One region of the Burkholderia territorii genome, then DNA from elsewhere that is predicted to be linked to it. Evidence: riboswitches for the same ligand, from Rfam matches in the RefSeq annotation. Region 1 holds a riboswitch; the other holds the start of a gene.

Region 1 (4,384 bases):
TGTTGTAGTAGATCTTGCGGATCGGCCGCACATACGCCCAGCGGTACGCGCCCATCATCAGGATGCCGTCGGTCGTGTCGACGAGCGTCATGCCCGCGGTGAACAGCACGGGCAGCGCCATCACCGACCAGAACGACAGGCCGCCCTGCACCTGCGTGGCCGAGATGCCGAACAACGCGATTTCGGTCGCGGTATCGAAGCCGAAGCCGAACAGGAAGCCGACCGGATACAGGTGCCAGCTGCGCGACACGAGACGGAACAACGGCCGGAACAGGCGGGCCAGCACGCCGCGCTGGTTCATCAGCATGTCGAGGTCGGCGTCGACAATCGTCTCGCCGCGGCGCGCCGCGCGAAACGTCCGGTAGACGGAAATCAGGATCAGCAGGTTGGCGGCCGCGAGCACGAGCAGGAAGAATGCCGATACGCTCGTGCTGATCACGCCGCCCCAGGTCTTCATGCTCTCGAAGCGCGCGAGCGACGCCGCGGTCAGCGCGACGGCCACCGACATCACGATCACCACCGTCGAATGGCCGAGCGAGAAGAACAGGCCCGCGCCGAGCGGGCTGCGGCCCTCCTGCATCAGCTTGCGCGTGACGTTGTCGATCGCGGCGATGTGGTCGGCGTCGACTGCATGGCGCAGGCCGAACACGTAGGCGAGCAGCGCGGTGCCCAGCAGCACGGGCTGGTCGCGAAACGCGACGAAGGCCCAGATCCACGCGCCGACGTTGAATGCGACGAGCAATGAATAGATCGCGACGATTTTGCCGCGCAGCCCGGATGAGCTGTCGTTGAACAGACGGAAGAACGAGTCGAGCATGATGCTCCTTTGCGAACGGTCGACATGATGAATGCCAACACGGCCGTCGCCGGCCCCGCCTGCACCGCTGGCCGTTCCTTGCCCCCGCCCGCGCACGTGCTGCGGCTGGCGGGTCGGCGGAGGAAGCGGGCAGCGTTCGGGCGTCGGGCGTGGTGCGGCCGTGGACGATGCGCCGCCTCCCCGCGGCGCTGAACCCCACGTTCTGGCCGGTATCCGGGCTGACGAACACGCCGCTTCGCCTTCCCGGATGCGCGGCATCCAGTGGCGGTCGTCCGCATGCGGCAGGCATGCGGCGAAGCGGCGCTGCATCGCGCTGGGCGATGCGTTCGCTTACCGTTGCGGGGGCAGCACAGGTTGGCTCGACTGCGGTGCAGGCAGGCTCCCTGTTTCCCGTTTAACTGCACGCGCCGGAACAGCGCGCGCGAGCACCAAAACGCGTGCGAGTGTAGGCGGCGGTGCGGGGAGCGTCAAGGCAAAACGGGCCGCCGCGGCGCGTGCGGCACGGCCGCGGCATCGTGCCTGGCGTGCTTGCGACGCCCGCGTGGCGGGTTCGCGCGGGCCGGGCGCTGTGCTATCGTATGCGCCGCGTTCGGTGCTCGCATGCGCATTGCGCGCACGCAGTTAAACGGGAAACAGGAGGCGGAAGTCCGCCCGGCCTGTGCTGTCCCCGCAACGGTACGCCGCCCGCGCGCGCGGTTCCCCCCGCACGCGCCCAGGCCGCCCGCGATGCCACTGCCCTTCAACGGGCGGGAAGGCTGCGGCCTGGCAAGCGGCCAGCCCGGATACCGGCCGACGCAAGGGGCGAGCCCGCCGCTCGCCGAAACGCCCGATCCGCGGGGGACGGATGAGGTGCGCTTGCCGCCCGCGTTCGCGCGGGCTTCGCCCGATCCATCATGCCTTGCCTGTCCACCGGCCGCCGCTGCGCCGCTCGCCCTCTCCTTTCCACTGCCACGACACGGTGCGCGCCGTGCCGCGTCCGATGAGCCGCGCGTGGCTCGTCGGCGCCGGCCCCGGCGACGCCGAACTGCTGACGCTGAAGGCCGTGCGCGCGATCGCCGCGGCCGACGTGCTGCTCGTCGACGACCTCGTGAATCCCGACGTGTTGCGCCATGCGCGCGCCGACGCGCGCATCGAGCACGTCGGCAAGCGCGGCGGCCATGCGTCGACGCCGCAGGAAGTGATCGTCGCCGCGATGCTCGCGCACCTGCGCGCGGGCCGCAGCGTCGCACGGCTCAAGGGCGGCGATCCGTTCGTGTTCGGCCGCGGCGGCGAGGAACTGCTTGCGCTCGGCGCGGCGGGTTTCCCGGTCGAGGTCGTGAACGGCATCACGGCCGGCATCGCGGCCCCGGCCGCGCTCGGCATTCCGGTCACGCATCGCGGCGACGCGCAGGGCGTGATCTTCGTCACCGGTCACGGCGCGGGGGCCGACGAGCCCGACTGGCGCGCGCTGGCCGCGACGCGGATGACGATCGTGATCTACATGGGCATACGCCGGCTCGACGCGATCGTTGCCGCGCTGCGCGACGGCGGCGTGCCCGGCGACATGCCGTGCGCGGCGATCGAGAACGCGACGCGTGACGGGCAGCGGCACGTGCTCGCGACGCTCGACACCGTCGTCGAGCGCGTGGGCGCGACCGGTATCGGTTCGCCCGCGATCGTCGTGATCGGCCGCGTCGCGGCGCTCGCCGACGATCTGGCCGTGCGCGCGGCGCTCGGCGGTCGCGCATGATGCGCGTCGCGCTCGGCATCGGTTTTCGCGCGGGCGTGACGGCCGCGCAACTCGATGCCGCGATCCGCGCGGCGCTGGCGCATTACCCGGGCGCCGAACCGGCCGTCGTCGCGACCCTCGCCGACAAGGCGCGGGCCCGGCCGCTGCGCACGCTGTGCGCACGGCGCGGCTGGCCGCTCGTCGCGTTCGACGCGGCGCGGCTCGCGCAATGTGCCGACGCGGCATTGAGCGGCCCGTCGGCTGCCGCGCTCGCGCGTTTCGGCGTCGCGGGCGTGGCCGAGCCGTGCGCGCGGCTCGCGGCGCCGCAGGGCCGGCTGCTTGGTCCCAAATCCATCCTGGGCGGCGTGACGGTCGCGCTCGCCGGCCCGCTCTGAACCCATTGTTTCCCTTTCGACAGGACGATTCCCGATGAAGACCGATGCCGAATCCCATCAGCGGATGGCCGAACGCCGCCGCGCCGGCCATGAAAAGAAGCAGGCTGCCGCCACGCAGGAAAAGGGCCTGCTGATCGTCAACACGGGCAACGGCAAGGGCAAGAGCACGGCCGCGTTCGGCATGGCCGTGCGCGTGCTCGGCCACGGCATGCGGCTCGGCGTGGTGCAGTTCATCAAGGGCGCGCTGCACACGTCCGAGCGCGACTTCCTCGGCGCGGTCGCGCAGTGCGACTTCGTGACGATGGGCGACGGCTATACGTGGAACACGCAGAACCGCGACGCCGACATCGCGACCGCCCGCAAGGGCTGGGACGCGGCACGCCGGATGATCGAGAGCGGCGAGTACCGGATGGTGATCCTCGACGAGCTGAACACCGTGCTGAAGTACGAATACCTGCCGCTCGACGAAGTGCTTGCGACGCTCGTTGGCCGGCCGGATGCGGTGCACGTCGTCGTCACCGGCCGGCATGCGCCCGATGCACTGATCGATGCGGCCGATCTCGTCACCGAAATGCGGCTCGTCAAGCATCCGTACAAGGAGCAAGGCGTGAAGGCGCAGCCGGGCGTGGAGTTCTGAGCGATGCCGGCCTGCCCCGCGCTGTTCGTCAGCGCGCCCGCATCCGGCCAGGGCAAGACGTCGGTGACGGCCGGGCTTGCGCGGCTGCACCGGCGGCTCGGCCGGCGCGTGCGCGTGTTCAAGACCGGGCCCGATTTTCTCGATCCGATGTTGCTCGAACGCGCGAGCGGCGCGCCCGTGCACGCGCTCGATCTCGGCATGGTCGGCGAAGCCGGCTGCCGTGAACTGCTCGCCGATGCCGCGCGCGACGCGGACCTGATCCTGATCGAAGGCGTGATGGGATTGTTCGACGGCACGCCGAGCAGTGCCGATCTCGCAGTCGCGTTCGGCGTGCCGGTCGTCGCGGTGATTGCCGCGAAGTCGATGGCGCAGACGTTCGCGGCGATCGCGTTCGGCCTCGCGCGGTTCCGTCCTGCGGTGCCGTTTCACGGCGTGCTGGCGAACCGCGTCGGGTCGGCACGGCACGCGGAACTGCTGCGGCAGGCGTTGCCCAACGACTTGCGCTGGCTCGGGCACGTGCCGGCCGATGCGGGCATCGCATTGCCGGAGCGCCATCTCGGCCTGCACCAGCCGGCCGACATCGACGACCTCGATGCGCGGCTCGAGCGTGCGGCCGACGTGCTCGCGCAGACGGCGCTCGCCGAATTGCCGCCCGTCGTTTCGTTCGCGGCACCGGACGTGCGCGCCCCGCTGCCGCGTGCGCTCGCCGGCAAGCGGATCGCGATCGCGCGCGATGCGGCGTTCTCGTTCATCTACCCGGCGAATCTGGCGCTGCTCGATGCGCTCGGCGCGCAGCTTCGGTACTTTTCGCCGCTTGCCGACGAATC
Region 2 (4,384 bases), on a different replicon from region 1:
CGCTCCTTCACGTCGCGTTAAGTTTCGCGCCCTAGACTGAATGCGTGATTTCGCAGTCTGTCGTGAAGAAGGAGTCGCCATGAACACGCACGCGATCGTCGCCGCCGCCGTCGCGGCCGCATCCGTCACGGCGTTCGCGCAACCGGGCGCGACGTCATCCGGTTTTTCCACCATTTCGCCGCGCGACCCGGTCGCGCAGGCCGTCCCCCGTTCGCCCGCCCTGCCGCATGCGGGCTTCGTGCTCGCGAAGATCGATCAGAACAATACGCCGCCCGATCGCGGCGGCGACCCGAACGGCCGCACGCACGCCGGCATGCATATGTAACCCGGCACGTGAGCCGGCCGCGTCGGGCGGCCGGCCCGCGTCATCTCATTACAACGACGGCAGCGACGGGTCGCGCGCGGCGAGGATGTCTGCGGTGCGCCGCTGCAGCGCGCCGTCGATCGCCTGCGGCTGCGGAATCAGCCAGTAACGCCCGTCGCGAATGCCGTCGAACGCCCGCGCTGCAAATGCGTCGGGCGTGAGGCCGTGCGCGTTCAACATCGCGCGCATCGTCTCGACGAAGCCCCGCACCTCCGGCCGCTCGTGCGCGGCGCCGAACGGGTCGTTGAAAATGCCCGTCTGCACCGGCCCCGGCGCAAGCAGCGACACGCCGACCGGCGCGCCGAGCATCTTCAGTTCGCCGTAAAGAGATTCGGTCAGCGCGACCACCGCGAATTTCGTCGCCGAGTAAGGCGACATCAGCGGGCTCGGCAGGAATCCGCCGACCGACGCGGTATTGACGATGCGCGCCGGCACGTTGCGCTCGAGCATGCGCGGCACGAAGCTGCGGAGCCCGTTCATCACACCGTGCACGTTGATCGCGAAACTGCGCTCGAACCGCTCCGGCGTGATTTCCCAGCTGAAGCCGGTGGTCATCACGCCCGCGTTGTTGAACAGGAGGTCGACGCCGCCGAAGCGTTGCCACGCGGCGTCGGCCAGTGCGTCGACGGCCTCGGGGCGGCTGACGTCGGTCGGCACGCACAGCACGTCGGTGTCGAGCGTCGCGGCGAACGCGTCGAGCTTCGCCGGGTCGAGATCGGCCAGCACCACGCGCATGCCGAGCGCGGCCGCGTGGCGCGCAAGCCCGCTGCCGATGCCGCTGGCCGCGCCGGTAATCACGGCGGTACCGCCGTCGAAGCGAATCTGGGTCGTCATGTCAGTGTCCTGTCTGGTCGATGCGCGGATGCGCGAATGCGGGATTCAAGGGTGCCGGCCGCCCGGGGCGGCCGCACCGCGAGCGCCGACAGAATGTCGTGCGCGGGCCGCTTCGCGTCAGCCCGCGATATCCGCAACATGCAGCACGAGCCGGGCTTTCGCGTCGCCCATTTGAACGAGATCGAGCACGCGCGCCGCACATTCGAGTGGAGCTCGCGCAGTACGCCCCCGGACGAAGCGTTCGGCGGTCACGCCAACGTGGCCGCCTTCCTCATCTTTCCGTTTCGTCTGACGTAACGCGATGCCGAGGTCTCGCGAGACGGAATTCGGGACGAATCCGCCGCGCACTGACGTTTTTTCGCATCCCTGCGTGCTTCGCCAATTGACGCAGCGGAGTGCTCGCCATTACGCTTGCGCGCTGATGGTTCCCGGACACGGGATCAAAAGGGAACGCAGGAGAGGCAGCGCCTCGAATCTGCGGCTGCCCCCGCAACTGTGAGCGGCGAATTCGCACTCCCCCACGCCACTGGGAAACCGGGAAGGCCGGTGCGAATAGCGACCCGCGAGCCAGGAGACCTGCCATCGACCCGAGGTCCAAGCAGCCGCGCCGGGCGGGGTGTCCCGGAGCGCCAGGCGCCGCCTTTCGCGGTCGCCCCGTTGCATGGACGGCCCGACCTCAGGACCCTTCAGATGTCCAGACTTTTCATCTGCGCTTCCTTACCGGAAGCGTCGTGCCGTCGCGCCGGCCATCGGCGCGGCGTGCCTGCACGCGCGTGCGTTGCCGTGTGCTCCGGCCCGCCCGACGACCGCCCACGCCGTCTCGCCTCGCGATAGACCGACACGAACCGCGGCGGTACGCACCGCCACACGCTTACGCTTGCCGTCCCTGCAACACGATCACGCTCATTGCCTCATGAATCTTCGCCACCTTCTCGCCACGTCCGCCGCCACGGCGCTGTTCGCCCCGCTCGCCCATGCCGCCGGCGACACGGCGCCCGCGCAATCGCCCCGGCCCGCCGAAGCCGCCGACCTGCCGACGATCAGCGTGACCGACACGCGGCACCTGCCCGAATCGTTCGACCAGCGTTATGCGACCACGCAGGTGCTCACGCGCGCCGATCTCGACCGGCTGTCGCCGAGCGACCCAAGCATCACGCAGGCGCTCGCGACGCTGCCGGGCGTGACCGTCTCGCAGAACGGCGGCCCCGGCTCGTCCGCGTCGGTCAGCATCCGCGGTTCGTCCGCCAACCAGGTCGCGGTGTTCATCGACGGCATCCGGATCGGCTCGCCGACGACCGGCATCGCGCCGTGGGCCGACCTGCCGACCGACGCGTTCGAACGCGTCGAAGTGATCTCGGGGCCGGCCGCCGCATCGTTCGGCGCGAACGCGATGGGCGGCGTCGTGCAGCTGTTCACGCGCCGCGCCGCGGGCCAGCCGAACCAGACCACCGCGTCGTTCGGCGGCGGCACGAACAAGACCTTCGACACGCAGGTGCGCACGTCGGGCACCGTGCCGTCGACCGGGCCGCTCGCCGCACTCGGCGGCCTCACCTACACGCTCGGCCTGCACGACTACAACACGGCCGGCATCGATGCGACGCGGCCGTTCGCGTACGGGCACGAGGCCGGACGCAATCCGTATCACGCACAGGACCTCGATGCGCGGCTCGGCTACGCGCGCGACAACTGGTCGATCTCGACGTTCGCGCTGTATCACCGTTCCGATCTTTCCTTCGACAACGCAGGCTTTGCGAATCGCGAGCTCGATCATCAGCTGACGACCGGCATCGCGTTCCATCTCGACATCACGCCCGACACGCAATTCGACCAGTCGTTCGGTTATGCGAACGATCGCCAGTTCCTGTATGCCGGCGATCCGACCATCCCGACCGACCAGATCAACTCGCAGCGCATCAGCACGTCGACGTCGCTGACCCATCAGGAGCATGGCTTCCGGTTGTTCGGCCTGCCGCTGTCGGGCGAAACGAAGCTCGCGTACGACTTCACGCGCGAACAGGCATTCCTGCCGGTCGACGTGCCCGACGGCGTGCCCACGCGCAACGACTCCGCGTTCTCGCTGCACCAGTCGGCGACACTCGGCAGCGTGACGCTGTTCGTCGCCGGGCGGCACGAGATCATCGCCGGAAAAGCCGTGAACACCGGCAATGCCGCGCTGTCATGGGCCATCACGCCCGTCTATACGGCGCGCGTGTCGTACGGCAACGCGTTCCGCCTGCCGTCGTTCAACGACCTGTACTACCCGGGCTACGGCAATCCGGACCTGAACCCGGAACGCAGCGATTCGGTCGAAGCCGCGCTCGACGCGAACACGGCGTACGGCACGTTCAGCGCCGCGATCTACGACACGCGCATCAGCAACCTGATCGCGTACAACCCCGCGACGCGCTCGCCGATGAACATCGGCCGCTCGCATATCCGCGGCATCGACCTGTCGTACAAGGGCACGATCGGCCGGTATACACCGGTGAGCATCGCGGTCGGTTTCCTGAATCCGCAGGACGAAACCAACGACAGCTGGCTCAACCGCCGGCCTCGCCAGACGGTCAGCGTCAACGTCGACCACACGTGGGACGAGTTCAACCTGCATGCGCTGAGCACGGGCGCGTCGCTGAACTACGGCGGCACGACGTTCGACGACCCGGCCAACACGACGTATCTGCCGTCGTACCTGACCGTGAACCTGCGCGCGTCGTACAGGATCAATTCGCACCTGACGGTGTCGGCGACGCTGTCGAACCTGTTCGACCGCCAGTACATGACGGCGTACGGCTACAACACGCTCGGCCGCACCGCGTTCGGCAAGGTCAGCTATACGTTCTGAGTGGGGTGCGCGGTGCGACGACGGCGTGGTTTGCGTCACGCCCCTGCGACGCCGCGCATGCCCGCGATCAGCTGGATCGCGCCGAACACCGCGATCACGACCGCCGATCCGCGCGACAGGCCGTGCATGAGCGGTAGAGGCATCTTTGTGCGCAATGCGGCGGTCGCGCTGCTCAGGCACAGCCACCACGTCGCGGATCCGGCGAACACGCCCACCACCATCGATGCCACGGTTGGCCCCGCCGTGCCTTCGTGCGCGCCCGACAGCGGGCCGAGCGCCGCGAAGATCCCGACGAACGACAGGATCGTCATCGGGTTCGACAGCGTGAGGCCGAAGGTCGTCAG

The links. Region 1 has a riboswitch for cobalamin ahead of cobA (uroporphyrinogen-III C-methyltransferase). Riboswitches for the same ligand answer to the same signal wherever they lie in the genome.
Region 2: it holds a riboswitch for cobalamin, as region 1 does, so the genes downstream of both, WS51_RS05615 (TonB-dependent receptor domain-containing protein) here and cobA (uroporphyrinogen-III C-methyltransferase) in region 1, are expected to answer to the same signal.

What each region holds. Positions count from the first base shown of each region.
Region 1 covers NZ_CP013366.1:1,784,827-1,789,210, reverse strand. Annotated here, with positions in the region: gene WS51_RS18825 (HoxN/HupN/NixA family nickel/cobalt transporter) at 1-817, opposite strand, end outside; cobalamin riboswitch at 1,005-1,265, opposite strand; cobalamin riboswitch at 1,390-1,625, shown strand; gene cobA (uroporphyrinogen-III C-methyltransferase) at 1,797-2,546, shown strand; gene WS51_RS18815 (cobalamin biosynthesis protein) at 2,543-2,920, shown strand; gene cobO (cob(I)yrinic acid a,c-diamide adenosyltransferase) at 2,955-3,557, shown strand; gene WS51_RS18805 (cobyrinate a,c-diamide synthase) at 3,561-4,384, shown strand, end outside.
Region 2 covers NZ_CP013365.1:1,265,378-1,269,761, forward strand. Annotated here, with positions in the region: gene WS51_RS05605 (hypothetical protein) at 80-325, shown strand; gene WS51_RS05610 (SDR family NAD(P)-dependent oxidoreductase) at 374-1,198, opposite strand; gene WS51_RS31935 (hypothetical protein) at 1,250-1,495, shown strand; cobalamin riboswitch at 1,604-1,796, shown strand; gene WS51_RS05615 (TonB-dependent receptor domain-containing protein) at 2,112-4,040, shown strand; gene WS51_RS05620 (LysE family translocator) at 4,076-4,384, opposite strand, start outside.